3 regions of the Streptomyces sp. NPDC005141 genome follow, and region 1 is predicted to be linked to each of the others. Evidence: riboswitches for the same ligand, from Rfam matches in the RefSeq annotation. Region 1 holds a riboswitch; each other region holds the start of a gene.
What was found. A riboswitch is a leader RNA that binds a small molecule or an ion and turns the genes downstream of it on or off. The one in region 1 is predicted to bind cyclic di-AMP.

Region 1 (9,767 bases):
CTCGCTCTTCGGCGGGGTCCTCGGCATCGGTCTCGGCGTCTTCTTCGGCTGGGCGGCCGGCGAGCTGCTGGGCAGCAGGATGTCGACGTACGAACTGGTCCTCCCCTGGGGCCGGATGGCGGTCTTCCTGCTCCTCGCGGCAGGGGTCGGCGTCCTCGCGGCGCTGTGGCCGGCCCGCCGGGCGGCCCGCCTGAACATGCTGACGGCGATCAAGTCGGAGTAGCGGGACCGGGCAGCGGGCCGGTCCCGCAGCCCGGGACACGCGGAGAAGGGGTCCTGTTCCGGACGGAACGGGGCCCCTCGCCTTTCTCCGGCCGTTCCGCGTCAGTTCCAGGTTCGCGCCCGCAGCGGCATCCCGGACGCGCCGGTTCCGTCCGGGGTCTTCACCGCCAGGACCTGGTTGACGCCGATGTCGTTGCGTTCGAAGGCGACCGCGCTGGCCGCCATGTACAGGCGCCAGACACGGGCCCGGCCGGAGCTGGTGAGCCGGACGGCACGGGACCACCCGGTCTCCAGGTTGGCCACCCAGCTGCGCAGGGTGAGCGCGTAGTGCTCGCGGATGGACTCGACGTCGCGCACCTCGAACCCGGCCCGTTCCAGCTGCGTCACGGTCGTCCCGACGGGCGCGAGTTCGCCGTCGGGGAAGACGTAGGCGTCGATGAACTCGTCGACGGAGTAGGTCGATTCGTCGCGCTGAGGCCGTCGCGCGATCTGGTGGTTCAGCAGCCGCCCGCCGGGTCTGAGCAGGCGGTTCAGCACCTCGGCGTACTCCAGGTAGCGCTCGGCGCCGACGTGTTCGGCCATCCCGATGGAGGAGATCGCGTCGTAGGGCCCGTCGGTGACGTCCCGGTAGTCCTGGACCCGGATCTCCACCCTGTCGGTCAGGCCCTCGTCGGCGACCCGTTTACGGGCGTACGCGGCCTGTTCCTGCGACAGTGTCACCCCGACCACCGTCGCGCCGTGGTCGCGGGCGGCGTGGACGGCCATCGAACCCCAGCCGCAGCCGACGTCGAGGAGCCGCTGACCAGGCTTCAGGGCCAGTTTCCCGGCGATGAGTTCGAGCTTGTCGCGCTGGGCTTCCTCCAGGGTGCCGCCCTCGTCCCAGTAGGCGCACGAGTAGACCATGGACGGGCCAAGGACGATCTTGTAGAAGTCGTTGCCGACGTCGTAGTGGTGGCTGATGGCCCGCCGGTCGCTGCGCTTGGTGTGCAGGTGGCGGCGTCTGCGCACCTCCTCGACGGGCGGGGCCGGCGGCAGCGGCGGCCCGGCCATCCTCACCAGCCCGCGCACGGCGGCGCGCACCTCGGGGTCGCGCAGTGCCTCCCCGAGCCCCCGGGCGTCCTCGCCGCGATCCCACACGAGCCCGGAGATCAGGTCCAGGGCGGTGAACAGGTCGCCCTCGACGCCCAGGTCGCCGGAGACCCAGGCGCGCGCGAGACCCAGCTCGCCCGGTTTCCACAGGAGACGGCGCAGGGCCCGCCGGTTGCGGACGACGAGCGCCGGAGCCCCGGGCGGGCCCGCTTCCGAACCGTCCCAGGCGCGGATGCGCAGGGGGAGCGGGGCTCCCAGCAACTGTTCGACAAGGCTGTTCAGCCGCGGCGCGGCTTCCTGCATGGCGTACACCTCCGAGACGACACTCCCGAACGCTCCGACACCACGTAAACACCTACCCGCCCTGCGCGCAGTCCCCTCTCCGCGTCATGAATTCGCAAAATGCGTGTACACACCATGTTTTTCGTGCCGGAAACGCCGAAGGGGCCGCCCGCACCACGGATGGCGGGCGGCCCCTTCGGGGCGTTCGGTGACCGGAGGTCAGGAGGCCTTGGCCTTCTCCTCGGTCTTGACGGCGGGCGCCGGGGCGGCCGCTGCCGGAGCCGGCTTGGCGGCCTCGTAGAACTCCTCGCGAGGAGACTCCATGGCGCCCAGGGAGACGACCTCGCGCTTGAGGAACATCGCGAGCGTCCAGTCCGCGAAGACGCGGATCTTGCGGTTCCAGGTCGGCATGGCCAGACCGTGGTAGCCACGGTGCATGTACCAGGCGAGACGGCCCTTGAGCTTGATCTTCATCTTGCCCATGACGATCATCGCGACGCCCTTGTGGAGGCCGAGACCGGCCACCGCACCCTTGTTGGCGTGCGCGTACTCCTTCTGCGGGAAGCCCCGCATACCGGAGATCACGTTGTCGCCGAGGGTCTTGGCCTGACGCAGCGCGTGCTGGGCGTTCGGCGGGCACCAGGCGTTCTCGACACCGGCCTTGCGGGCGGCGACGTCCGGCACCTGGGCGTTGTCGCCCGCGGCCCAGATGTAGTCCGTGCCCTGCACCTGGAGGGTGGTCTGGGTGTCCACGTGACCACGCGGGCCGAGCGGCAGACCGAAGCGGGCGAGGACGGGGTTCGGCTTGACGCCGGCCGTCCAGACGATCGTGTTGGAGTCGACCTCGAGGCCGTTCTTCAGCACCACGTGACCGTCGACGCAGGAGTCCATGGAGGTGGAGAGGTAGATCTCCACACCGCGGCTCTCCAGGTGCTCCTTGCCGTACTGGCCGAGCTTGGGGCCGACCTCGGGAAGGATCTTGTCCGCGGCGTCGACGAGGATGAAGCGCATGTCCTCACGGGACACGCTGCTGTAGTACTTGGCCGCGTCCCGGGCCATGTCCTCGACCTCGCCGATGGTCTCGGCGCCGGCGAAGCCGCCACCCACGAAGACGAAGGTCAGCGCCTTGCGGCGGACATCCTCGTCCGTGGTGGAGTCGGCCTTGTCGAGCTGCTCGAGGACGTGGTTGCGCAGGCCGATGGCCTCCTCGATGCCCTTCATGCCGATGCCCTGCTCGGCGAGGCCGGGGATCGGGAAGGTGCGGGAGACCGCGCCCATCGCGATGACGAGATAGTCGAAAGGCAGCTCGTACGCCTCGCCCACGAGGGGGGCGATCGTGGCGACCTTGCGGTCCTGGTCGATCGTGGTGACCCGGCCCGTGAGGACCTCCGCCTTGGGAAGTACGCGTCGCAGCGGGACGACGACATGCCGCGGGGAGATGCTGCCTGCGGCGGCTTCGGGGAGGAAGGGCTGGTAGGTCATGTACGACCGGGGGTCGACGACCGTGACGGTCGCCTCTCCGTAGCGCATCTGCTTGAGGATGCGCCGAGCTGCGTACAGGCCTACGTACCCACCGCCTACTACGAGGATCCTGGGACGCTCCGTGGTGCTCATGCCATCGAGTATCCACCCGCTCAGGGGGGGTCGCTCGTGCGCCCCTTCACAAGCTCGGGCAGGGGCTCTGCTACACTCCGCCGCCCACGTGATCGAGGTCATGATGACCGGGGGGAACCACCGTACGGTTCGTACCGTTGTCAACACCGCGTGAGCTGCGGTCCAACCCGTTCGGCCCAGTGGACCACACCCTTGATCCACCGCCCGGAAACACGGCCGCAACGCTCCGTCGAGCATGCTCCCGGACCGCCAGGGCCCCATGGAAGGGCCCAAGTGGCCCCTTCCTCGCCCAGCAGGGCCCTTTTCCTTGTGAAGAACTTCACGAAGTTCCTCGCGAGGCCCGATCGAGGGGGTTCCGCGACCCCCTCGGGCGCGCTCATACGTTATCCGACCTGCTCAGCCGAGGCTACTGATCGGTAGCGAACGAGAGCTAGGCCACCGACCACGCGATGCCGTCGAGGATGTCGTGCTCGCTCACGACGACCTCCCGGGCTCCGGTCCGCTCCATGATCGAGAGCAGTACGAGCGCACCCGCGGCGATCACGTCGACGCGCCCCGGATGCAGGGAGGGGACCGCCGCGCGCTCGGCGTGGGTGGAGCGCAGCAGCCATTCGGTGATCTCGCGGACCCGGTCGACCGAGACCCGGGAGTGGTGGATCCTCGCGGAGTCGTACGCGTCGAGCTCCAGCGCGATCGCCGCGATCGTGGTGACCGAGCCGGCCAGCCCCACCAGCGTCCGCGCCTCGCGCAGCGGGACCGTCTCCCCGGCGAGGTCGAGGGCCGCCTCGATGTCGGCGCGCATGGCCGCGATCTGCTCCGCGGTGGGCGGGTCGGTCACGGCACCGTCGTGCACGAGGTGCCGTTCCGTCATCCGTACGCAGCCGATGTCCACGGAGCGTGCCGCGTCCACCCGGTCGGCCCCGACGACGAACTCGGTCGAACCGCCGCCGATGTCCACCACCAGGTAGGGCCTGGCCAGGTCGTCCCGACCGGTCAGCTCCTTGGTCGCCCCGGTGAAGGAGAACTCCGCCTCCTGGTCACCGGTGATGACCTCCGGCTCGACGCCGAGGATGTCCAGCACCCCGCGCACGAACTCGTCCCGGTTCTCCGCGTCCCGGGAGGCGGAGGTGGCCACGAACCGCAGCCGCTCGGCGCCGTGCTCCTTGACGACCGCCGCGTACTCACGGCACGCGGCGAACGTCCGCTCCAGCGCCTCCGGCGCCAGCCGCCCCGTCCGGTCGACGCCCTGGCCGAGCCGCACGATGATCATCCTGCGGTCCAGCTCGACGAGTTCCCCGGTCCGCGGGTCCGCGTCCGCGACGAGGAGCCGGATCGAGTTCGTACCGCAGTCGACGGCGGCGACCCGGGTCACTGCCCCTCACCCCGCACGACGTCCTGCGCGGCGTCCCCGGCGTCCTGCGCCTCGCTCTTCGAGCCGCCTTCCGCCGGGAGTGTCACGCACGCCCCCTTGCGCCACCATTCCGGCAGCATCGCGATCGCCTCGTCGCCGAGCGGGTTCACGCCCGGCCCCGCGGCCAGCGAGTGGGCGACCAGGACGTGCAGGCACTTCACCCGGTCCGGCATGCCGCCCGCGCTCGGGAAGCCCGCCAGGACCTCGATGGCGTCACGGCGCGCGATGTAGTCCTCGTGGGCGGCGCGGTAGGCCGCGGCCAGTTCGGGGTCGGTGGCCAGCCGGTCGGTCATCTCCTTCATGACCCCGTTGGCCTCCAGCGTCCCGATCGCCGACGCGGCCCGCGGGCACGTCAGGTAGTACGTGGTCGGGAACGGCGTCCCGTCGGGGAGGCGGGGGGCCGTCTCCACCACGTCCGGCTGACCGCAGGGGCAGCGGTGCACGATCGCGCGCAGCCCGCGCGGCGGCCGGCCGAGCTGCTGCTTGAAGGCCTCGACGTCGGCGTCGGTGGGCTCGGTGCGCGGGGTGGTGGGCGGTGGCGTTTCCATGCCGTGAGTCACGTGTCTTTCTGGTCAGTTCATGGGTCGTCACTGGTCGGCGGCGTCGGACTTGTCCACGCCGTCCCAGACATTGGTGTACCAGGGGCGGTCGGTGGTGCCCTTGTCGGCGCGGGCCTGCTTCGCCGCGTCCGGGTCGATCACGACGTAGCCGGTCTCACCGGGCATCACGTAGTGCAGCCGCTGCCGGATCTGCTGCTCGGCGTACGCGTCGTCCTGCCAGCGCGCCTTGAGGTCGCGCAGCTGCTCGACCCGCTGCCGGGCCTGCTCCCGCTGCCGCTCCAGGTCGGCGACCTCGGCGCGCTGGGAGACGTACTGCCGCATCGGGTACGCGAGGGCGACGATCAGGGAGCACAGGACCAGGGCCAGCAGCGCGGCCCGGCCGGTCAGCCGGGAGCGGCGGGCTTGCCGTTTGGTCTGGGAGCGGTAGACACGGGCCGCCGTCTGCTCGCCGAGCAGCTTCAGCCTGGTCGAGGTGGAGAACCGGTCCCGGTCCTTCACGGCCATGAGTCCCGCCTCCCCAGTACTGGCCCGTCGGTGCGGGCCCGTCACGTGCGTACGTCCCCGCACACGGTACGGGACCGAGTACGGGGACGTACGGACGACGCTTCCTGAGCCTTGAGGGCTCAGTCCTTGAAGCGGGGGAACGCCGAGCGACCGGCGTACACCGCGGCGTCGTCGAGGATCTCCTCGATGCGCAGCAGCTGGTTGTACTTGGCGACGCGCTCGGAGCGGGCCGGGGCGCCGGTCTTGATCTGGCCGCAGTTGGTGGCGACGGCCAGGTCGGCGATGGTGACGTCCTCGGTCTCGCCGGAGCGGTGGGACATCATGCACTTGAAGCCGCTGCGCTGGGCCATCTCGACGGCGTCCAGGGTCTCGGTCAGCGAACCGATCTGGTTGACCTTGACGAGCAGCGCGTTGGCGGCGCCTTCCTCGATGCCGCGGGCCAGACGCTCCGGGTTGGTGACGAAGAGGTCGTCGCCGACGATCTGGACCTTGTCACCGAGCTTGTCGGTGAGGACCTTCCAGCCGGCCCAGTCGTCCTCGAAGAGCGGGTCCTCGATGGAGACGAGCGGGTACGCCGCCACGAGCTCCTCGTAGTACTCGGTCATCTCGGCGGCCGAGCGGGACTTGCCCTCGAACTCGTACTTGCCGTCCTTGTAGAACTCGGACGCGGCGACGTCGAGGGCGAGCCCGATCTGCTCGCCGGGGACGTAACCGGCCTGCTTGATGGCCTCGAGGATGAGGTCGAGCGCGGCGCGGTTGGAGTCCAGGTTCGGGGCGAAGCCGCCCTCGTCGCCGAGGCCGGTGGACAGGCCCTTGGACTTCAGGACGGACTTGAGGGTGTGGTAGACCTCGGTGCCCCAGCGCAGGGCCTCGGAGAAGGACTCCGCGCCGATCGGGGCGATCATGAACTCCTGGATGTCCACGTTCGAGTCGGCGTGCGAGCCGCCGTTCAGGATGTTCATCATCGGAACGGGCAGCAGGTGCGCGTTCGGGCCGCCCAGGTAGCGGAAGAGCGGCAGGTCGGACGCCTCGGAAGCGGCGTGCGCGACGGCGAGCGAGACGCCGAGGATGGCGTTGGCGCCGAGCGAGCCCTTGTTGTCGGTGGCGTCCAGGTCGAACATCGCCTGGTCGATCAGGCGCTGCTCGGTGGCGTCGTAGCCGACGAGCTCCGGGCCGATCTGCTCGATGACGGCGAGGACGGCCTTCTCGACACCCTTGCCCTGGTAGCGGTTCGGGTCACCGTCGCGGAGCTCGATGGCTTCGAAGGCGCCGGTGGAAGCGCCGGACGGAACGGCGGCACGACCCGTGCTGCCGTCGTCGAGGCCGACCTCGACCTCGACCGTGGGGTTGCCTCGGGAGTCCAGGATTTCCCGGGCTACGACGACGTCGATGGACGGCACGAGCATCTCCTTCTGGGATGTGACGCGGGTACGCAGGACTTGCCAGCCCTGCGGGATGAGCCTAACCGGCCCGGGGGGATCGGCCAGCCGATCGACCACCCTTTGGGCAGAACTGAGGGTACATATTGTTCCTGAACGGAACAAAAAAAGAAATGAAAAACCCCGCTCCGGTGCATGCGGGGGAACAAGCACCGGAGCGGGGAGCCCGTGGGGACGGGGACCCTCACCGGGCCTTCCACATGGAGGCCCGGCCTGTGAGGGGAGCTGTCATTCAGCGCGGGTGAGGCTGCGCGCGGCCGGGATGCGGTCGCCGTCCGCCGAGGGCGACCACGTCGGGCCGGTACGCGGCCACGCTCAGCCGAGGTGCAGCTGCTGGCCCGGGTAGATGAAGTCGGCGTCGGCGACGATGTCCTTGTTCAGCTTGAACAGCTTCTGCCAGCCACCCCTGACGTGCTTCTTCTCGGCGATCGAGCTGAGGGTGTCACCCTTGACGACCTTGTACTCGCCGTCACCCTTCTTGACCTTCTTGCCGGTCGGGGTGGTGACGGTCTTCTGGGCGGCCGGACGCTCCGAGGAACGGGAGGCGGGCTGCTCCGTCGTACGGGTGGTGGTGCCCTGCGAGGCGCTCGACGAGGAGGAACCGGAGGGGGTCGACGGGGTCGAGGTGCCACCGCTGTACGCGGCGCTCGACAGTCCGGTGCCGCAGGTCGGCCAGGCGCCCTTGCCCTGCGCGGCGAGGACCTTCTCGCCGATGGTGATCTGCTGCGACTTCGACGCCTGGTCGGCGGTGGAGGCGTAGGCGGTGCCGCCGTACGCGGCCCAGGTGGAGGACGAGAACTGCAGGCCGCCGTAGTAGCCGTTGCCGGTGTTGATCGACCAGTTGCCGCCGGACTCGCACTGGGCGACGGCGTCCCACTCGGAGGCGGTGGCGGCGGAGGCGTTGCCGGCCGCCATCAGCGGAGCGGCGATGGCGACACCGGTGACACCGGCGAGCGTGGCGACGCGGGTGGCCTTGTTCGGACGGCGGTGCTTGCCCTTGCTGGAAAACAGCATGGAGTGATCCCCTCACCGACGCCTGCGAGGTGAGCTGTCGGGTTCGGGCCGGTTGAGTTGCCCGGCCGCGTGTCTTCGGCCCCGTCTCCGGGACGTCCGACACGCGACTTAACCCCAAGCCGTTCCGGGTGTCTCTCAACTCCCGGACGCGGCGCTTACCTTGGGTCCCCCGCTCCTGCCTACGGCGCATGACGCGACGACTGTTCCCGTACGGCCGCTGGCAGGATTCGGCGTTGTGACCGTCGGGGCCCGCTGTGGCGAGCGGTCACGACCGTAAGCAGTCGATCGGCGGATTTTCAAAGACGATCAGGGCTTCTGAGACCCATCTCTCACTCGCGCCAAACCGGACATTCCACAGCGAACCGTGACGTGAACTCCCGCTACTTTTCGACCGTTTCGGTAGTAACAGACAGGCTCTGACCGGGAACGATGAGGTCGGGATCGGCGCCGACCGTGTCCTCGTTCACGACGTACAGATCGGCCCATCCGCCCTCGAGGTCAAGGGCGTCGGCGATGCTCCAGAGGTTGTCCCCGGTGCGCACGACGTACGCGTCGTCCGCGGTGTCGCGCGAGGCGCTCGAGCCGCGCGAGGCGTGCCGCCCGGCGGCGCTGTCGGTACGGTCGCCGGCCGCGTCGTCCACCGCGTCCTCGTCGGCGCTGCCGCCGCGGTGCCGTCCGGCACTGGCGCTCGCGTCGTCGGAGGCATCCGAAGAGGTGCCGTTCTGCCCCGACTTGTCCGACTCGCCACCCTTGGCGGTCGCCTTGTCCGAGCTACCGGAACCCTTCGAAGCGCCGGACTTCGCGGTGTCGTCGGTCACGTCGGAGGAGTCGCCCTTCTCGGACGAACCGGACGAGGTGGAGGAAGGAGACGAGTTTGGCGAAGTCGACAATCCGGACGAAACGGAGCCACTCGAGTCGCTCCCGCCGGCCGACGAGTCTCCGGCCAGGCCCGTGTCGACATGGACCTCGCCCGAGTCCGCGCTGAGCCCGGAGAGCGGTCCGCAGGTCGGCCAGGCCGCGAGCCCCTGGTCGTCGAGCACCTTCTCGGCCACGGCTATCTGCTGCGAACGGCTGGCCTGGTCGGCTCTCGGGGCGTACTCGAGACCGCCGTGCGCTTCCCAGTCGTCCTGGGTCACCTGGAGCCCGCCGTAGTACCCGTTGCCGTTGTCGGCGCTCCACGCGCCGCCGCTCTCGCACTGTGCCACCCGGTCCCAGGTGGTTCCGTCGGCCGCGCTCGCACTCGTCGCGCCGAGCAACGGGATGGCGATCGCCGATCCGGTCACCCCTGCGGCGACAATGAGGGCCGGGGCCTGACGGGGGCGACGGTGACGGCCGTTCCCGGAGAGCATGCGGAAGCCTTTCGCGTGACAGCAGGGGACTACGGGCGCCCTGCGAAGTAAGAAGCGCAGGTGCCGCGTTGATGGGTGAACGTAGCCGGACTCGAACGCTTGTCACAAGTCGATGCAGTACAGATCACGTGAAGATCACAGATTTGATGGATCGTCATGTTCCGGTAGCCGGAAGGGCTCTCTTTCCGGTATTCGGAAGAACCCCTTCGACAGGGGTGGCGAAGGGTCGCCGATGAACCGATCAAGAACTATTTGACCGGGGTGAACTCCACCGGAAGCATGC
Region 2 (9,767 bases), on a different contig from region 1:
GCGACAAGTGCATCCGCCGCGGCCCTCGGCGCGGAAGTACGGCATCAGTAGCGGCGCTGCGCCCGTGCACGTCGTGCCGACGGGTGCCGAGGGCCATGACGAATCCGCAACCGGGGCGAGACGCCCCCGAGGCCGCGTACGTCAGTCACGTCGGCAGCTGCCGTACGTGCCGGCGGGAGTCGGGGCGTTGCCCGCGGGCCGAACGCCTGTGGCGTCTCTATCAGGAGTGGCGCAACGGCTACCGCGCCCGGCCCGAGACTACCGAGTGAGTCGCCGCCCCCGTCGGCACGCGCTCCGCGGAGCGGCACCGGACCTGTGACCCGGCTGTGACCCGGACTGTGGCCCGGACTGTGGCCTCTGGAACCGGGGCGCGGTCCGCAGGGCTCACCCGATCCTTGAGGACTGGTCGTGACCTCTCCCGGTCCGCCACCAAACCGTTGTCCCTTCGGCTACGGATATCCAGTGGCCGGTGGGACGATTCTTCCTCGGCCGGTGCGAGGCGTGGAGAGACGCCGTGAAGGTGAAGAGGTGCCATGCGAGGCTCAGCGCGGATGTCCGCCGGTGATGTGTCCCGGCCCGGGGCGACCGGGACACCCGCGGCGCTGGAGCCGTGTCGCGCCACCGGTCCGGGTTCGGGTCCGACGCGCGCCGCCGTGCTGATCCTTCACGGTGGCAGGGCGGACAGCCGGGCCCCGTCACGTCCGTGGCATGTCGCCCGTGTGCGCATGCGGCCCTTCGTACGTGCTGTGACGCGGGCGCTGCCGGACGAGGACGTGTTCGTCGGGCAGGTGCGCTACCGCCACAGAGGGTGGAACGGTGCGGACGCCGACCCTGTCGCCGACGTCCGGCAGGCGCTCGCCGAACTCGCCGATCTGGTGGGGGAGGTGCCGGTGGTGCTCGTGGGCCACTCGATGGGCGGTCGCGCCGCCCTGCGGGCAGCGGCCGCGCCGCAGGTCCGGGGCGTGGTCGCCCTAGCGCCCTGGTGCCCGGAGGGCGAGCCGGTGGCCCACCTCCGGGACAAGCGCGTGATCGTGCTGCACGGAGACCGGGACCGGGTCACCGATCCCGCGGCGTCGTTCGCCCTCGTCCGCCGGGCCGACGAGGCGGGCTCCGCCGCGAGCGCGGTGCGGGTCGAGGGCGGTGACCACGCGATGCTCCGACGCGCGGGCACCTGGCATCGGGCGACGGCCTCGACGGTCGCCGAGCTGGTGGCCCGGGGTGACGGTGGGCTCGGACCGCTCTCCGCCGAGTGGCCCGGCAGCGAACCCGGGGTTCTCTAGAACCCTGTCCGGCCGATCACGGCGGAGGAGACCGGCGCCCGCGTCTCCGCCGCGACCGACCGGGACAGGTCCTAGTGGCCGGTCGAGTCCAGCCGGTCGTCGGGGTCCGGGCCGGTGGAGAAGCCGCGGCGAGGGCCGGCCGCCAGTCGTGCGGCGGAGGCGGGGAGCGGGGCGCCCGTCGACGGATCCCAGCTGAGGATCCATTCGAAGTCGCGTTGCAGCCGACGGGCTTCGCTCCGGACGAGCGTGGGTATGTCGCCGCGTTCGGAGATCAGTTGGGCATAGATCGGCGCATCGTGCACGTGGGGATCCTCGACTCGCTCTCGTGGTCTTCCGTGCCTCGAAGGTACGGCCGGGACGTGGTCACAGCGGTGATCCGCCCAGCTCGGCCACAACCGGTCACGGTGTGACCATCGGGCGCCGTCGATGTCGAACGAGCTGTCAGGGGACGCCAGTTCCTTACGCACTTCCGACAGGCAGGGAGGGCGCGACCTGGTCCGCGGGACGCATGAGCGGCGGGGCGGGAGGGGCTGGACCAGGGCGGCCGGACGGGAAGAGAGTTCCGATCGCCCCCAACGGGGTTGCTCCGCCGCTGTTCTGAGTACGGCGCGTGCCCTCACCGTCGCCCTGCGAGGTCGTGCGATGAAGGTCACGAAAATGTATCGGACATCTGGGACGTGGATCTTCACATGGGGTGCACAACATGGCTAAGTTGGCGACCAGGCCGTCCGACTCCCTCCGGCGAAGCTCGCCGGGCGGCGCGGCCTCCGCCGAGTCCTGGCTGTCCCCGTGGCAGCCGGAGCCGGGGACCCACCGAACTTGGGGTGAATCGGCCCAACTGCCTCACAAGGCAAGGGCCGTAGGGCATACCTTCCGGAACCGTCCGCCCGAACCCGACAGCTAACCCGGTAGGCGGATGACGGAAGGAGTGCCACTCCCATGGCGCCGGAACGCACCCCGCCCACCTCGGGCACCAATCTGCCGAGCGTGCGGGACGCCGCCGTCGCGGCGATGGCCGTGTCGCGCGAGTCGACGCTCGCCCCCACGGGGAACGCCCAGTCGCCCGCCGGGCGCGCTGAGCCCAGCCGGGAAGAAGTCCGCCAACGGCTTTCGTCGCTCTACGACCAGGCGGAGAACGCCACCGGCAACTTCAACGCGACCCGCGCCCTGGCGAACCTCTCCCGCAAGCCCGACCGGCGAGCCGCCGGTCAGGGACGCGCGGATGTCGACCCCGCCCAGGCCGACCTGATGCGGCAGTGGTTCGACGGGGCGCGCTCCCGGCTCGGACCCTCGGCCCCGGCCGTGCTTCCGGCCGACAGGCAGCCGAGCCGCGGTCGGGAAGCCGCCCGCCCGACACAGGGCGCGAGACGTCCGGCCGATGGCCCGACGACATATCAGGTGGAGCAAGCCGGCCGCCCTGTAGCCGAGTTGACCGCGGCACCGGCACGAGAGCTGACCGCGGGTCCGACTCCGGAACTGACCGCGCGCCCCGTGCTGGAACTGACAGCGGGTCCGGCGGCCGAACTGACGGCCGGGCGCGGCCCGGCAGCAGCGGGGCCTGGGGCGGCGGTTCGTGCGGCCCTGCCGACGGCATCCGCTCCTGACGCCGCGTCGCAGCTGTCCCCGCTCCAGGTCAAGAAGGATCGTGCCCGGCGCCAACTGGCCGCCGCGCAGGCGCTGCTGTCGAGGCACATCGCGCGGCAGAGCATGCCGGTCGTGCAGGCTCCGGCGATGGAGTACCGGTCGGCCGTGGAGTACCGCCCGGCGGTGGAGGCGCCCCGGCCCACCTCGTTCGAGTCGGTTCCGTTGCCCACCTCGTTCGAGTCGGTGCCGCTGCCCGCGCAGTTCCAGTCGGCACCTTTGCCGACTACGTACGAGTCGGCACCGTTGCCCACCTCGTTCGCGTCGGCACCCCTGCCCACATCCTTTGAGCCGGCGCCCATGCCCACCTCGTTCGCGTCGGCACCCCTGTCCACATCCTTCGAATCGACGCCCATGCCCACCTCGTTCGCGTCGGCACCCCTGCCCGCATCCTTTGAGCCGGCGCCCATGCCCACCTCGTTCGCAGCGGCACCGCTGCCGACCTCGTTCGAGTCGGCGCCTCTTCCAGCTTCCTTCGCGTCGGCGGCCCTGCCCGTCGACGCCGGGTGGCGGCAGCCGTGGCCGGCCGGAGGCGACCAGCCCTGGCCCACGGCCCCCGCGCCCGTCGATCCGACTCCGGGGTTCGATATCGACAGCCTCACCCGTGTCGGCGCGGCTGCCGGCACCGTTGCCGCTCCCGCCGCCGCACCGGTCGTCGGATACGACAGCAGGGCCGCGGAGGCGGTCGCCTTCGCCCGTGCGCAGGTCGGCAGGCCGTGCGTGTGGGGCGCGTCCGGACCCGGTTCGTACGACCCCTCCGGCCTCACCCAGGCGGCCTGGAAGAGCGCCGGGGTGCTGCTCCCCCGCTCGACGCAGGACCAGGTAAAGGTCGGCCCCGCGATCGCCCTCACCGGTATCCAGCCGGGTGACCTGGTCTTCTTCCACGGCAACGTGAGCCATGTCGGCCTCTATGTCGGTGACGGCATGATGATCCACGCCCCGAGTCCCGGTGCGCGGATCGCCGAGGAGTCGATCCACTACGCCGGGCAGGGGTCGATCCACAGCGTCGTACGTCCGGCCTGAGACCGACCCGGACCTCCGGAGGAACGCCGCGGCGGCGCGCGCTGTCAGAATTCCCGGTCGATCCCCGTGACGGCGGCCGGCCCCAGCGGGGCGTCGTCCTCCGAGAGGCCGCTGTCGCGGAGCGCGCCGGCGACGAGCCGGACGGCCTCGACCTCGGCGCTCTTCTGATTCGCCGCCTCGACTTCGAGCCGGACGGAGAACGTGTGGTTCTCGTCGACGGTCAGGAGGCTCAGCTCTTCGGTCTCGCCCAGGTCCGTGTTCTGAGGGTCCTGAGGGCGAAGCCTGCGTTCCACGTCGGCGCGGGACGCGTCCGAGAGGCCGTGGACGAACGTCCCGGGAACGGTGATGACGTAGGTGGTCACAGGAACTCCTTGCGTGGGTGCCCCGCGGGCCTGAAGTGCGGTCGGCTGTGTGATCGCCCGTCTACCCCGCATTGTGCCGGGCACCCGGGGCTTCTTCGCGTCGGACGGCGCCTGCCGCGTGGTGATCGGGTGGCGATACGGTCGCCCCATGGCTGATGCTCGGTTGACCACCGCCTCGTTTCTCGTGCTCGGCATCATCGACAAGTTGGGCGAGGCCAGCGCGTACGACGTCAAGGGGGAGGCCGCACGTACGGTCGCGCCCTTCTGGTCGGTGCCGCACGCACAGGTGTACGCGCAGTGCGACCGCCTCCTCGAGGCCGGGCTGTTGTCACAGGTGCGCCAGGAGAGCGGCCGCGACCGCAGGGTGCTGACGCTGATGGACCAGGGCAGGGCGGCCCTGCGGGGCTGGCTGGACGACCCCGCCTTCGTCCCGGTGGAGGCTCGGGAACGCGGCATCCTCAAGTTGTGGTTCGGTGGCCGGCCCGAACTGCTCGGTCCCGTACGCTCGCTGTACCCCCGGATGCCGCCGCGCGCCGTGGCGGAGGGACCGGGACCGATGGCCACCGGGCCGCTGCGTGATCTGGCCGCCCAGGCCACGGGGCTCGTCGCCGGATGTGTGCTTGCCGTCGTACGTTCCCAACCGCCTCGTCCCCGCGACCTTCGCCGCGTGATGCCTTCCGCGGCATGACGCCCTCGGCCACCGCCGCTCGCTTCGGTGCCGCCGTCCGTCGCCGGTTCGGCTCACAGCGGGAGGATCACCAGGGCCGTGTCGTCGGTGGCGCCGCCGGGCGGGAGCAGATCCGACAGGAGGGCGTCGGCTAGGGCATCGGGCTCCGCCTCCCGGTGGTCGGCCAGGGCGGCGGCGAGACGTCCGAGGCCGACGTCGATGTCTTCGGTGCGGCGTTCGATCAGACCGTCCGTGTACAGGACCAGGGTGTCGCCCCCGGCGAAGTCCGTAGTGGCCTCGGGGCGGGGCACGTGCTCCGGCCGGGCTCCGAGGGGAGGATCGGTCGCCCGGTCCAGGAACTCCACCCTCCCGTCGCCGTGCAGCAGGGCGGGCGGGGGATGACCGGCACTGCTGTAGGTGATGGTGTGGGTCTCCCAGTCGATGCAGGCCGTCACCGCCGTGGTGGACTCGGCGCCCTCGACGGAACGCGCGTACAGCCCGAGCACCTCCAGGGCTCGCGCGGGGCCGCTGGAGGCCCGGGACGCGGCACTGAGGGCACTGCGCAACTGGCCCATGACGCAGGCAGCCGACAGGCCGTGGCCCACGACATCGCCCACCGCGATCGCCATGCGGTCGCCGGTCAGGCCCACCAGGTCGTACCAGTCGCCGCACACGTTCAGCGCACTCGTGGCCGGCCGGTAGCGCACGGCGGCGTGGTGGGGCCCCACTTGGTGGGGTGAGGGCAGCAGCGCGTCCTGGAGGGCGACGGCGACCTCCCGTTCGCGGGCGTGGGCCCGCCGCAGACGATCGTTGACCTCCTGCAGCTCCTTGGCCCGCTTGTACAACTCGGCCTCCAGTACGGGGGTCCGGTCGCCGTGCGTCACCCCGCCGCGGGCGCGGACGAGTTCGGTGACCTCCTCCACCCGGTGGACCAGCAGCACCACGTTGCCGTCCGTGTCGAACACGGGAGCGTTGACAGGGCTCCAGTACCGATCCTGCCAGACCCCCGGCCTGTCCAAGGACTCGACGTCATAGCGCTGCAGGGCCATGGCGTCGCGCTCCCCGGTCTCCACGACCCGGCGCAGGGACGCCTCCAGGTTCCGCATCCCGTTGGCAGCCGAGTCGTCCGGCCGGTCGGGGAACACGTCGAACAGATACCGGCCGACCAGCTGCTCGCGGGAGCGGCCGGAGTTGGCCAGATAGTCCTCGTTCGCGTCCAGGAAGACCATCTGCGGGGTGAGCAGCGCGACCATGCCGGGCAGGGCGTGGAACACGCCGCCGTAGTCGATCTCCGCTCCCGCCACCTGTTCACCCGCCTCACGCCGTGGCCCTGGTCGTGCCCACGGTGGAAGCGGCGGAGCAGCCGACCCTGCCCACCCGCCCAGGTCATGGCCAGGGCTACGCCCAGGGCCCACGTGTGGTGCAGTCTTCCCATCAGGCCACCGGACCGCGTCCGCTGCAACCGCGGGAGGACCGCGCCGCCCTCGCCCGGCCCCGGTTCGCCGGGACGGGCCGGTCCTCCGGCGTCCCCGACGTGTCTTCGGACCCTTCCTCCATACGGTTGCTCCATACGGTGTTGCTGTGAATTCGAGAGGCGGTTGAACACACCAGGATCCGCGTGCGTATAGGGCTGGGGGATTTCCATGCCGAGCCGACCACGACGCGTAGGAGCACTACCTTGGGACGCAACACGCGCAGACGCCCCACGGGCGCACGACGCGCGACCTCTGCAGCTGTCGCGCTGATACTGGGCGGAGGCGGACTGGTAGCAGTCAACGTCTACGCATCCGCGACCGAGAGCGGGGCGGGCGGCGACCAGCAGGGCGCGAACGTCCTGTCCGCCGGTGCCGCCACCATCGACTGCCCTGACATCGGGGACGAGTTGACGTCGGTCCCGGAAGCCGCGAAGGGGGATGTCGACAAGGAACTCGCGCTCCTGGACCAGCAGATCGCCGAGGCCTATCAGCAACTCCAGGCAAAAGCCGACCAGATGCAGCAGAACGGCGACAGCGACGCCGACGCCATCATGAATCCGCTCAAGGAGAAGCGCATCGAGTCGATCGGCCGCATCGTGGCCGCCATCGACGGCGCGGGCGAGCGGCCGGACGGGCTCGACGACCTCGCGGCCTGCGAACTGCGCTCCTCCGGCAACCAGTCCGGTGGCGGGGAGAACGGCGGTCAGGGCGACGGCGCACAGGGTGGCGCGGGACAGGACCAGGGCGGTGCCGCGGGCCAGGGCGACCAGCAGGGCGGCGGCGCCCCGGCCGGCAACGGCCCCGTGGCCGCCGACTTCGCGGACATCAAGTCGGTCCAGCCCAACGCGCAGAACCCGCGACCCCAGGACAACGCCTCCCAGGGCGAGTTCGCCACCAGTTGCGGCGTGAACGCCAACGGACTGTTCAACTCCGACAACGTGATCGTGGCTCCCGGTGTCACCAACGGCGCCCACCACTTCCACGACTACGTCGGCAACCAGTCCAACAACGCCTTCGCCAGTGACGGCGATCTGGCCAAGGCCGACACGTCCTGCCAGGACGAAGGCGACAAGTCCACCTACTACTGGCCCGTGGTGCGTCTCCAGAACGGAACCCGCGAGAAGGACGCCGACGCCGCCGGAGGCGGGACCGAGGGCAACGCCGGTGAGATCGTCACTCCCAAGCAGGTCACGCTGACCTTCGTCGGCAGCCCGCGCAGCAAGGTGACGGCCATGCCGCGCCTGCTGCGCATCATCACGGGTGACGCCAAGGCGTTCGTCAACGGCAACGCCAACGCCAACGCCTCCTGGAGCTGCACCGGCTTCGAGGACCGGCAGTTGAAGGACAAGTACCCGGTCTGTCCGCAGGGCAGCGACGTGGTCCGCACCTTCAAGTTCCAGAGCTGCTGGGACGGTGCGAACATCGACAGCGCCAACCACCGTGCCCACGTGGCCTTCGCGGATGCCGAGGGCAACTGCCCCGGCGGCTTCAAGGCCATTCCGCAGCTGGTCCAGCGCATCGTCTACGACATCGACGCGCCGAGTCTGCAGGACGGTGGCCGTACGTCACCGTTGTTCGCGGTGGACTCCTTCCCCGAGCAGCTGCACAAGCCGGTCACGGACCACGGCGACTTCATCAACGTCTTCGACGAGGGCCTGATGAAGGACATGGTCGACTGCATCAACGCCGGCCGGAAGTGCGGCGCGGGTGCGGGGGGCGAGGAGCCGGAGGACCCGTCGCAGAGCGCCGAGCCCCCGAACCCCTCCGAGGAAGCCCCGGATCCCTCCGAGGAAGCACCGAACCCGTCCGAGGAAGCCCCCGATCCTTCTGAGGAAGCCCCGAACCCCTCCGAGGAGCCCACGGAGCAGCCGGCACCCACCGCGGATGACCCCTCCGACGACAACGGGGGATCAGCCCCCGGTGACAACGGCGGCGGTCAGACCGAGGAGCCCTCGGACGACGCACCGAGCACCGAGCCGGCGGACGGCAACGCGTCTCCCGTCGACGTGGAGCCCAAGGCCGATGTGACGTCGTCGCACGACATCACGGGCGACGACCGGAGCGCCGAAGTGGGCACGCCCGCTCAGACGGCACCCGCGGCCGGATCGGACCAGTCGGCGGCCTCGCAGACCGAGCCGCAGGCGGTCGGGGGCGGTGGGCTCGCCGAGACCGGGGCGCAGCTCTGGCCGGCCGCGATCGGCGGGATCTTCGTGATCGCGGGCTTCGTACTGCTCCGCCGTATCCGGCGCAGCCAGATGTGACACGGACCCGTCAGGACGGACACGTCCTGACGGGCGAGTTCCGACGGATGAGTTCTGAGGGGGCTCGTGGCCTGTGTGGACAGGGCACGGGCCCCCTCGGCCGCGTTCAGGGCGACGCTCTCGACCGGCGGTGTGTGCCGATTCACAGCATGCTGGTGGAAGACGCGATCATGTCGTCCACATTGGGGAAGGCGAAGCTCCATGGACGCATCAGAGCAGGCACCGGATGACCGGCCCCTCGACCTGTACCTCGAAATGCTCCGCCTGCGTATGGCTCCGGCGGACTACGCGCTCTTGCTGCGCATGGTCGAGCCCGTACTCGAAGCGATCAGGGAGGAGAGGGCGGGAGCGATCGAACTGAATCTGGACGGCGCGGAACCCGACAGCGTCTCGCAGGAGGTCCGTGACGAGGCGTCGCTCGTGGTCGCCGTAGCCGTCACAGGACGCCTGGACAACCGGATCGTCGAGCTGGAGACCGAGGAGATCGGGGTCGTCCGGGTCGTCACGGATTCGGGTACCGCGGATGATCCCGAGCGGTGCAAGGAGATCGCCGACTTCATCGGGGAGCGGCACCGCCAGGACGAGGAACTGCGCGGCATCGCCGAGGTGAGCGGTCTGCCCACCGATGTGTGACACCGCTCGGAGCGCTCCGGCCTGTACCGCGAAGCCGTTGACCGGGCGGCCGGAGCGCTGCCCACGCGCAGGGCGCGGGCGGGCCGCTCCGGTGCCCCCGCCCCGGCTGTCCCGTGAGCGGAGGAACACGCTTGCGGAGAAACCCGGTCCGACGGGTTCCCGGGCGCCGGGGACGCCCCTGCGTGGCCCGTGTGCGGGCGATCATGGTCTTGCGGTCGGAAAAGATGGCGTAGAGTTCAGTTCAACGACGCGGGGTGGAGCAGCTCGGTAGCTCGCTGGGCTCATAACCCAGAGGTCGCAGGTTCAAATCCTGTCCCCGCTACTCGAAGATCGAGGGGCCGACATCATGATGTCGGCCCCTCAGTCGTGTTGTACGACCTTGAAGGCCCGGACGGCTCGAGCCGCTGTGAACGTGCGGATGTTCC
Region 3 (9,767 bases), on a different contig from region 1:
CTCCGCGAGGCGCTGGACCAGCCGGTCGACGTACATCAGCTGGCCGCGCCAGGGGTCCGAGTCGACGCCGAAGCGGTGGCCCTTGCCGTCCACCTCCGCGTAGTACGTGTAGACCAAGGAGCGGTCCCCGGCGGCCAGTTGCTCGGCCGCGAAGTCCATGCGCTCCTCGCCGGTCAGCCGGCCGTGGAACGTCCCGCCGCTCAGCGCGATCTTGGTCAGCGGTGTGTTCTGGAAGGTGGGCGAGGAGACCTGGGCGGTGTGCACACCCGCCGCGTCGGCCAGCTGGAAGATCGTGGGGTAGGGCTGCCAGGCACGCGGATCGGTCCACGGGTTCCAGCGGAGCTGGTTCATCAGCTCGCCGGTGGCGGGGTTGCGCGCGGTGTAGCCGGGCAGGCCGTGCGCGCCCGGGGGCAGGCCGGTGCCGACGGAGGCGAGGGAGGTCGCGGTGGTGGCCGGGTAGCCCGCGGTGATGGGACGGCCTGTGCCGCCCCGCGAGGACGCCAGGAGCGACGTCATGAAGGGCGCCTCGTCCGGGTGGGCCCTGAGCTGCTCCCAGCCGAGACCGTCGATCAGGAACACGCAGTTCCGGTCGGCTGCCGTCAGCTCCGGTATGGCGGCCCTCGCGCCGGGCACGGACATGCCGGCGGCGAGCGTGGGCAGCAGATCGGCCAGCGAGCCGGCGCCGTACTCGGGGACGGGCGCGGAGCCGATGGCGAGCGGTTCCGGGTGGTCCCAGGTGGGCAGGGCCATCAGCGGGTGGTGTCCGCGGTCGCCTCGGAGAGGGACTGTGCGAAGGCGAGGGCCTGACGGACGGTCTCCGGGCCGTCCCCGGCTTCGCTGACGCGCAGGCTCAGGTCGTCGGCCGTCGAGTTGCCCGTGTAGCCGTGATCGGCCTCGCAGTTGGCGTCACCGCAGGCGGCCGGTTCCAGGTCGATGCGGGAGACGGCGCCCCAGCCGATGGTCAGGACCACCTCGCGGGGCAGCGTGCCGGGGGTGTACGACTCGGGGTTCGCGACGACGCGGCTGACGACGACGGACGAGATCCGGCCGATCTTGACCGACTCCGTCGAGGTCGTGGCGTACGGCGTCGGGGACGTGGTGTCCGCGTTCTGCTCGTCGGTGTGGCTGACGATGAAGCGGTTGCCGGTGAGGACGAGCACAGTGACGTGCCGGCGCACCTCGTTCGCGTCGAACGTCGTCTCCTGGTGGACCAGGTACGACCGGATGGTCTCGCCGCCGATCGCGGCCTCCACCGCCTCGGCCACGAGGGCCGGGTAGTAGCCGCTGCGCTCGATCGCCGCTCGCAGCCCCTGGGTCGTCGTACTGGTCTTGGCCATGTCGTCCATCCTACGGGGGCCCACTGACTGCGAGGCACCGCTCGCGGCGGTCTGTCGTGGACGGAACAGATCCAACGAGCGACGGCGACCGGGAGGACGTGCGTACGGCGGCAGCGGCGACGCGGCCGGGACCGGGGAGCGCTGCGGCGCACCGGACGGGTGGCGGACGAGCGGGGCAGCACCTGGGACCACGGACAGACGTCCGGGACGAGGACTTCCCCGGCGGCACCGCGCGGGCGACGGCCGGCGGGCAGGGCCTGACCAGGTCAGGCCGCGCACCGGCTGGGGGCAGTGCCCGTCGGACGCCCCGGGTTGCCCGGACAGCTCAGACGACTCAGGCGACTCAGACGACAGGCAGTGTCCGGGGGCCGAGGTCGTCCCGGAGCGGGGCGCGGGCCAGTCGTACCGTGGCCCCCAGCACGCTCAGACCGGTCGGGGCGACCACCACCGGCTCCAGCGAGACCGCGACGACCTCGGGGTGGTCGTCGACCAGCCGGGACACCCGCAGCATGAGTTCTTCGAGGGCCGCCGTGTCGACCGGCGCGGAGCCCCGCCAGCCGAACAGCAGCGGTGCCGTCCGGATCGACCGGACCAGTGAGGTCGCGTCCCGGTCGGTGACCGGAATCAGCCGGTGCGCCGTGTCCCCGAGCAACTCGGAGGCGGCTCCGGCGAGCCCGAAGGAGAGCACCGCCCCGGCCGCCGGGTCGATCACCGCGCGGACGACCGTGTCGACGCCGCGCGGCGCCATCCCCTGCACGACCGGGCGCAGCACCGTCGGTGTCCCGAACAGCTCGGTCAACTCCGTGTACGCCCGGCGCAGTTGTTCCTCGTCCGCCAGGTCCAGCCGTACGCCGCCCAGGTCGGCGCGGTGCCGCAGGTGCGGGGCGGTGGTCTTGAGGGCCACGGGGTAACCGAGGGAGCGCGCGGCCGCCACGGCGTCGTCCGGTGTGGGGGCGGGCAGGGCACGGTGGACGTCGATGCCGTACCGCCCGAGCAGCGCCCCCGTCTCCTCGCCTCCGAGCGTCAGCCCCTCCCCGCGCGCGAGGAGGTCGTCGATCAGCTGCGCCGCTCCCTTTTCGTCGATGTCCTCGTACTCCGGCACCTTGCCGGGCTCGCCGGCGTCCATGCGCCACTGGGCGTACTTGACGGCTTCGGCGAGGGCGCGGACGGCTCGCTCGGCGGCGGGGTAGGCGGGGATGAGCCGGGAGTCCGACGCGGCGTCGGCGCTCACCGCGGTGGGCGAGCGGTCCGCGGGGTGGAACCGGGCGCCGGGCGCCGCACCGGGTGCCGTCTCGGCGGGCTGGGGAGCGGTGCTCGCGGCGGCGGACAGTGCCTCGGCGAGCCCGCCCAGTTCGACGTGCACCACGAGCACGGGTTTCGCCGGAGCCGCCGCGGCGGAGGACCGGAGGGCCTCGGCCAGCGCCGCGTCGGCGGCCGGGGTCTCCCCCACCGCCGGTATGGCCGTCACGACCACGGCGTCACAGCCGTCGTCGGCGAGGGCCTCGGACAGCGCCCGGTGGAAGTCCTCCGCCGAGGCCGCCGTGGTCAGGTCACGCGGCGGCAGGGGCCTGAGCCCTTCGGCGAGACACGCGTCGTACGTCAGAAGCCCCAGCGACTCGGAGTTCCCGAGGATCGCCACGCGGGGTCCCCTGGGGAGCGGCTGGCGCGCCAGCAGGAGGCCCGCGTCGACGAGTTCGGTGATCGTGTCCACCCGGATCACTCCGGCCTGGCGCAGGAGCGCGGACACGGTGGTGTGCGGCAACCGGGTGGCCCGTACGGCGTGCCCCTGGGGTGCGGCTCCGCCGTGCCGCGCCCCCTGGACCACGACCAGAGGTTTCGCCGCCGCCGTCCGTCGCGCGAGGCGGGTGAACTTGCGCGGGTTGCCGATGGATTCGAGGTACATCAGGGCGACGTCGGTGTCCGGGTCGTCGTACCAGTACTGAAGGACGTCGTTGCCGGACACGTCCGCCCGGTTCCCCGACGAGATGAAGGTCGACACGCCGGTCACGCCCGTGACGCCACCGCCTCGCCGGTGCAGCCGGGACAACAGGGCGATGCCGATGGCACCGGACTGCGCGAACAGGCCGATCCGGCCCGGGCGGGGCATCTGGGGAGCGAGCGAGGCGTTCAGACGCACTTCGGGGGAGGTGTTGATGACTCCGAAGGCGTTGGGCCCGATGATGCGCATCCCGTACGTGCGCGCCTGCCGTACGAGTTCGCGCTGGCGCTCACGTCCTTCGGCGCCGCTCTCGGCGTACCCGGCGGAGACCACCACGAGTCCCTGCACGCCGTGTTCGCCGCATTCCGTGACGACCTCGGGGACCTGCTCGGCGGGCACGGCGACGACGGCCAGGTCGACGGGCTCGGCGATGTCCCGGACGGAGCGGTGGGCCGGGACTCCGTCGAGTTCCTTCTCCTGGAGCGCCGTGTTCACGGCGTACAGGCGTCCGGTGAACCCGGCCTCGCGCAGGTTGTCGAGGACGCTGCGGCCGACACCACCGGGTGTGCGCCCGGCGCCGATGACGGCGACCGAGCCGGGGGCGAGCAGCCGCTGCACGGACCGGGCCTCGGCGCGCTGTTCCCGCGCACGCTGCACGGCGAGCGACCGGTCGGTGGGTTCGAGGTCGAACTCCAGGCGTACGACGCCGTCCTCGAAGCTGCGCTTCTGGGTGTACCCGGCGTCCGTGAACACCTTGATCATCTTGTTGTTGGCGGGCAGCACCTCGGCGGCGAAGCGGCGGATGTCGCGTTCACGGGCCACGGCCCCGATGTGCTCGAGCAGGGCCGAGGCGACGCCGCGGCCCTGATGGGCGTCCTGCACGAGGAAGGCGACCTCGGCCTCGTCGGCGGGCGAGGACGCGGGCAGGCCGTCGGCGTCGATCCGGTCGTAGCGCACGGTGGCGATGAACTCGCCGCCCACCGTGGCCGCGAGACCCACCCGGTCCACGAAGTCGTGGTGGGTGAACCGGTGGACGTCCTTGGCGGACAGGCGCGGATACGGCGCGAAGAAGCGGTAGTACTTCGACTCGTCGGACACCTGCTCGTAGAAGCTGACCAGGCGTTCGGCGTCGTCCACGGTGATGGGCCTGATGCGCGCGGTGCCGCCGTCGCGCAGCACCACGTCGGCCTCCCAGTGAGCGGGGTACTCGTGCCGGTCCGACGAGGTCTGCATGGGCCCCAGAGTACGGCTCGCGTAGGACAACGGCGCGAGGCAGTCTGTGGAGACGGACGCCGGAGCGAGACCGCGGTCCGCCATCACCGCGGACGGACGAAGGACCGCCCGGGCACGCCTCACGATATGGGACACTGGTCTAGACAACCCGGAACACCCGAAGGGCAGCATCACATGGCTGAGCGCCGCGTCAACGTCGGCTGGAACGAGGGCCTCCACGCCCGCCCCGCCTCCATCTTCGTCCGGGCCACCACGGCCTCCGGCATCCCCGTGACGATCGCCAAGGCCGACGGCAACCCCGTCAACGCGGCCTCCATGCTCGCGGTCCTCGGCCTGGGCGCCCAGGGCGGCGAAGAGATCGTCCTCGCGTCGGACGCCGAGGGCGCGGACGTCGCTCTCGACCGTCTGGCGAGGCTCGTCGCCGAGGGGCTCGACGAACTCCCCGAGACCGTCTGAGCCCACAAGGCACCCGGGACACCTACGGCTGAGCCGCGCCACCCCTTCTCCGGGCGGCGCGGCTCAGCCGTTTTCCGTACCCCGTTCAGGAATTCCCCGGCGGAACGCGCGACCCGCGCCGCACGGTCACGAGAATAGCGCTCGCCGAAATTCCTGGCGCGCGAACAAAAGGGCATCAGAAATAGGCCCCTGCCGAATATCCCTCTTTGTATACGGCGCCCGTGTTAATGACGCGGGCCCGTCATGTTTACGGGATGTTGCGAAGTTCTCACACGTTCCGGCCGATCTCCGCCGCCGGGAAAGCGGAGCCGGTGCGCGGTCGTCGCACGCTCGGCGTGCAGGGCCGTGATCGCGCGGGCCCGCTCGCTGTCGCCGCGGGCGACCGCGTCCACGATGCCGCCGTGCTCCGCCCAGGACTCCGCGGGATTGGCCGGCGCCTCCACCGAGTACATCCAGGCGATCTTGTGTCGCAGCTGGGCGAGTGTGGAGGTCAGCGCCGGGCTGCCGGACGCCTGTGCGAGCGTCTCGTGGAACCAGCCGCCCAGGGAGCGCAGATCCTCGCTGTGGCCTCTCCTGGAACGTTCCTGCCCCAGCCTGACCAGGCCCCGGAGCACCTTGAGGTGGGCCTCCGTGCGCCGCTGGGCGGCCCGCGCGGCACCCAGCGGCTCCAGCAGCATCCGCATCTCCAGGAGGTCCGCCGCCTCCTGTTCGGTGGGTTCCGCGACGCACGCGCCCGCGTGCCGGCGGGTGACCACGAAGCCCTCGGCCTCCAGCGTGCGCAGGGCCTCGCGCACGGGGACGCGCGAGACGCCGTAGCGCCGCGCGAGCAGTTCCTCGGTCAGCCGGCCGCCACGCTCGTAGACACCCGCGACGATGTCGTCACGGATCGCCGTGCATACCGAGTGCGCCGGAATACGCATGACCGGACCTCCGCTTTAATCCCCGCGAAACGCCATCGATTGACGCTTGTTCAGTGACTCTATTGCAGGAAGCCGGAATTTCCGATGGCAGGCCTGAATCCATGGATATTTTTTGGACAGACGGCCTCGGGAAACGATGATGCCCCGGCTCGGTGAGCCGGGGCATCGAAAGCGGTGGAGAAGCGGCGAAGCGGTCGTCAGACGTTGACGCCGTGCGTACGCAGGTACGCGACCGGGTTCATGTCCGAGCCGTACTCGGCGGTCGTACGGGCCTCGAAGTGCAGGTGCGGACCGGTGGTGTTGCCGGTGTCCCCGGAGAGAGCGATCTGCTGCCCCGGAGTGACCGTCTGGCCCACGGACACACCGATGGACGAGAGGTGGCCGTACATGGTGTACGTGCCGTCGTGCATCTTGATCACGACTTGATTGCCGTAGGCACCGCCCCAGCCGGCCGTGACGACCGTGCCGGAGCCGACGGCGTGAACCGAGGTGCCGGACGCGGCGTGGAAGTCGACGCCGGTGTGGCTGCCGGAGGACCAGAGGCTGCTGCTGGCCTGGTAGCCGGTGGAGACGTACGAACCGGTGATCGGCATGACGAAGGTGTTCAGGCGCTTGCGCTCGGCCTCGCGGGCGGCGCGCTCCTTGTCCTCGCGGGCCTTCGCGGCCTGCTCGGCCGCGTGCCTGCGGGCGGTCTGCTCGGCCTTCTTCCGCGCGGCGGCCTCGTCGGCGGCGCGCTGCTGCGCGAAGGCCTGGGCGTCGATCTGGTCGGCGACCGAGTCGCCGATGATGACGGCCTGGGTCAGCCCGGTCTGCTCGACGGAGGATTCCGCGGCGAAGGCGGGGGCGGCCAGGGTTCCGATGACACCGGTGGTGGTCAGGGCCGCGACGCCGACGGCGCTCGTGGTCGTGCTGTGCACCCGGTTCGGACGACGATGCTTCCCGGTGCCACAGGTGAACGCCATGTAGGGGCTGATCCTTTCCTTCCCTCTCGCCTACCGGGTTAGCTGACGGGTTCGGAGCAGGAAGGTCTCCTACGGACTCCCTCCTGGGAGGGCGTCCGATTCACCCCAGGGACTACGTGTGGGTCCCCGGCTCCCCTGGCTCGCGCCATGCGGGGACTCGGCGATGACTGTCCGGTGCCGCGGGCGCGGCGCACTGCCTGACGAACAGCCGGACCGACGCTAAACGGGGTGTCATTCGAACAACAAACAGATCACGGTTTTTGTAGCGCATCCCACAGACCAGAAGGGCAACCTCCATACCAATACGGACATCTTGGGGACGGCTTCCGGGTAAAAGGGGGCCCTGGTGACTCTTCGGTCACCAGGGCCCCCTCGGTCGCGCGGGCTCTACTCGGCGGTCACCACGCTGACTTCACCGATTCCGAGCGCCTTGACGGGCTCCTCGATCTGCGCGGCGTCGCCCACCAGTACGGTCACCAGACGGTCCGTCGGAAAAGCGCTCACGGCGGCCGCGGTGGCCTCCACGGTGCCGGTGGCGGCCAGTTGCTGATAGAGCGTCGACTGGTAGTCGTCCGGCAGGTACTGCTCGACCTGGTCGGCGAGCGTGCTCGCGACGGCCGCCGCCGTCTCGAACTTGAGGGGCGCCACGCCCACCAGGTTCTGCACGGCGATGTCCCGCTCGGCGTCGGTCAGCCCCTCGGCCGCGAGGGTGCGCAGCACCTTCCACAGGTCGTCGAGCGCCGGACCCGTGTTCGGGGTGTCCACCGAGCCGCTGATGGCGAGCATCGCGACGCCCGTGCCGTCCGGCGCGGCGCGCAGGACCTGACCGAACGCCCGTACGCCGTAGGTGTAGCCCTTCTCCTCGCGCAGGACGCGGTCGAGGCGCGAGGTGAGGGTGCCGCCGAGGCAGTACGTGCCGAGCACCTGGGCCGGCCACACACGGTCGTGCCGGTCGGCGCCGACACGGCCGATGAGCAGCTGCGTCTGGACGGCGCCGGGGCGGTCGACGATGATCACGCGCCCGGTGTCGTCGGCGTTCACCGGCGGCACGGGACGCGGCTCGGCCGACGAACCGGTCCAGGAGCCGACTGTGTCGCCGAGCAGTTCGTCGAGGTCGACGCCGGTCAGGTCGCCGACGACGACGGCGGTGGCCGTCGCGGGGCGAACGTGCTTCTCGTAGAAGGCGCGTACGGCCGCGGAGTCGATCGTCTGGACGGTCTCCTCGGTGCCCTGGCGCGGGCGCGACATGCGCGCGCTCGCCGGGAACAGCTCCTTGGAGAGCTCCTTGGCGGCACGACGGGCCGGGTTGGCCGTCTCGTGCGGGATCTCGTCCAGCCGGTTGCGCACCAACCGCTCGACCTCGCTGTCCGCGAACGCGGGTGCCCGCAGGGCGTCACTGAGCAGGCCGAGTGCCTTGGCCAGGCGCGAGACGGGCACTTCGAGGGACAGGCGTACGCCGGGGTGGTCGGCGTGCGCGTCGAGCGTGGCGCCGCAGCGCTCCAGCTCGGCGGCGAAGTCCTCGGCCGAGTGCTTGTCGGTGCCCTCGGAGAAGGCGCGCGCCATGATCGTGGCGATGCCGTCCAGGCCCGCGGGCTCGGCCTCCAGGGGCGCGGCGAGGATGATCTCGACGGCGACGACCTGCTGGCCGGGGCGATGGCAGCGCAGCACGGTCAGGCCGTTGTCCAGGGTGCCGCGCTCGGGGGCGGGAAAGGCCCACGGCCTGGGGCTGCCGGCCTGGGGCTGCGGATGGAAGTCCATGGTGGCGAGCTCGGTCACTTCGCCGCCTCCTCGTCGGTCTCGTCAGCGGCGTCGGTCGTTTCGGGTGCGGTCGGCTCGTAGACGAGCACCGCGCGGTTGTCGGGGCGCAGGCGGGCCTTGGCGATCTCCTGGACCTCCTCCGCGGTGACGTCGAGAACGCGCCGCACGGCGGTCAGGGCGAGCTGCGGGTCGCCGAACAGGACGGCGTACCGGCACAGTTCGTCGGCGCGGCCCGCGACGGTGCCGAGCCGGTCCAGCCACTCGCGCTCCAACTGGGCCTGCGCGCGCTCCATTTCCTCGGCCGTGGGGCCCTCCGCGGCGAACCGGGCGAGCTCCTCGTCGACGGCGGCCTCGATGACCGGGACCTCGACGTCGCCGGACGTCTTCACGTCCAGCCACCCCAGGGAGGGCGCTCCGGCGAGGCGCAGCAGGCCGAACCCGGCCGCGACGGCGGTGCGGTCACGGCGTACGAGCCGGTTGTAGAGCCGGGAGGACTCGCCGCCGCCGAGAACGGTGAGCGCGAGGTCGGCCGCGTCGCACGCGCGCGTGCCGTCCTCCGGGAGCCGGTAGGCGGCCATCAGGGCGCGCGCAGGGACCTCTTCCTCGACGACCTCGCGCAGCTGCTCGCCGATGGTGTCGGGCAGCGAGCCGTCACGCGGGGCGGCCTTGCCGTCGTGGCCGGGGATGGAACCGAAGTACTTCTCGACCCAGGCGAGCGCCTGCTCCGGGTCGATGTCCCCGACGACCGACAGAACCGCGTTGTTGGGCGCGTAGTAGGTGCGGAAGAACGCGCGGGCGTCCTCCAGGGTGGCCGCGTCCAGGTCCGTCATCGACCCGATCGGGGTGTGGTGGTACGGGTGGCCCGCGGGGTACGAGAGCGCGGTGAGCTTCTCGAACGCGGTGCCGTACGGAACGTTGTCGTAGCGCTGCCGGCGTTCGTTCTTGACGACGTCGCGCTGGTTCTCCATGGACTCGTCGTCCAGGGCCGCGAGCAGCGAACCCATGCGGTCGGCCTCCAGCCAGAGGGCGAGCTCCAGCTGGTGGGTGGGCATGGTCTCGAAGTAGTTGGTGCGTTCGAAACTCGTCGTGCCGTTGAGCGAGCCGCCGGCGCCCTGCACGAGTTCGAAGTGACCGTTGCCGTGGACCTGCTTGGAGCCCTGGA

Region 2: linked by a shared signal. The riboswitch ahead of ACWD68_RS31405 (NlpC/P60 family protein) and the one ahead of ACWD68_RS32240 (transglycosylase family protein) in region 1 are both predicted to bind cyclic di-AMP.
Region 3: linked by a shared signal. The riboswitch ahead of ACWD68_RS00745 (M23 family metallopeptidase) and the one ahead of ACWD68_RS32240 (transglycosylase family protein) in region 1 are both predicted to bind cyclic di-AMP.

What each region holds. Positions count from the first base shown of each region.
Region 1 covers NZ_JBSFYW010000055.1:20,177-29,943, reverse strand. Annotated here, with positions in the region: gene ACWD68_RS32275 (ABC transporter permease) at 1-223, shown strand, start outside; gene ACWD68_RS32270 (class I SAM-dependent methyltransferase) at 325-1,614, opposite strand; gene ACWD68_RS32265 (NAD(P)/FAD-dependent oxidoreductase) at 1,813-3,207, opposite strand; gene ACWD68_RS32260 (Ppx/GppA phosphatase family protein) at 3,638-4,579, opposite strand; gene ACWD68_RS32255 (DUF501 domain-containing protein) at 4,576-5,166, opposite strand; gene ACWD68_RS32250 (FtsB family cell division protein) at 5,206-5,682, opposite strand; gene eno (phosphopyruvate hydratase) at 5,802-7,088, opposite strand; gene ACWD68_RS32240 (transglycosylase family protein) at 7,437-8,135, opposite strand; cyclic di-AMP (ydaO/yuaA leader) riboswitch at 8,140-8,332, opposite strand; gene ACWD68_RS32235 (LysM peptidoglycan-binding domain-containing protein) at 8,516-9,418, opposite strand; gene ACWD68_RS32230 (cytochrome P450 family protein) at 9,733-9,767, opposite strand, start outside.
Region 2 covers NZ_JBSFYW010000052.1:23,009-32,775, reverse strand. Annotated here, with positions in the region: gene ACWD68_RS31415 (alpha/beta fold hydrolase) at 654-1,280, shown strand; gene ACWD68_RS31410 (hypothetical protein) at 1,352-1,582, opposite strand; cyclic di-AMP (ydaO/yuaA leader) riboswitch at 2,039-2,211, shown strand; gene ACWD68_RS31405 (NlpC/P60 family protein) at 2,220-3,944, shown strand; gene ACWD68_RS31400 (hypothetical protein) at 3,989-4,306, opposite strand; gene ACWD68_RS31395 (PadR family transcriptional regulator) at 4,455-4,994, shown strand; gene ACWD68_RS31390 (PP2C family protein-serine/threonine phosphatase) at 5,048-6,277, opposite strand; gene ACWD68_RS31385 (DUF1996 domain-containing protein) at 6,652-8,709, shown strand; gene ACWD68_RS31380 (hypothetical protein) at 8,911-9,342, shown strand; tRNA gene ACWD68_RS31375 (tRNA-Met) at 9,591-9,664, shown strand.
Region 3 covers NZ_JBSFYW010000001.1:171,755-181,521, forward strand. Annotated here, with positions in the region: gene ACWD68_RS00720 (alkaline phosphatase family protein) at 1-750, opposite strand, end outside; gene ACWD68_RS00725 (DUF5998 family protein) at 750-1,337, opposite strand; gene ACWD68_RS00730 (bifunctional acetate--CoA ligase family protein/GNAT family N-acetyltransferase) at 1,681-4,509, opposite strand; gene ACWD68_RS00735 (HPr family phosphocarrier protein) at 4,684-4,965, shown strand; gene ACWD68_RS00740 (GntR family transcriptional regulator) at 5,190-5,885, opposite strand; gene ACWD68_RS00745 (M23 family metallopeptidase) at 6,083-6,847, opposite strand; cyclic di-AMP (ydaO/yuaA leader) riboswitch at 6,860-7,020, opposite strand; gene ACWD68_RS00750 (M16 family metallopeptidase) at 7,235-8,623, opposite strand; gene ACWD68_RS00755 (M16 family metallopeptidase) at 8,620-9,767, opposite strand, start outside.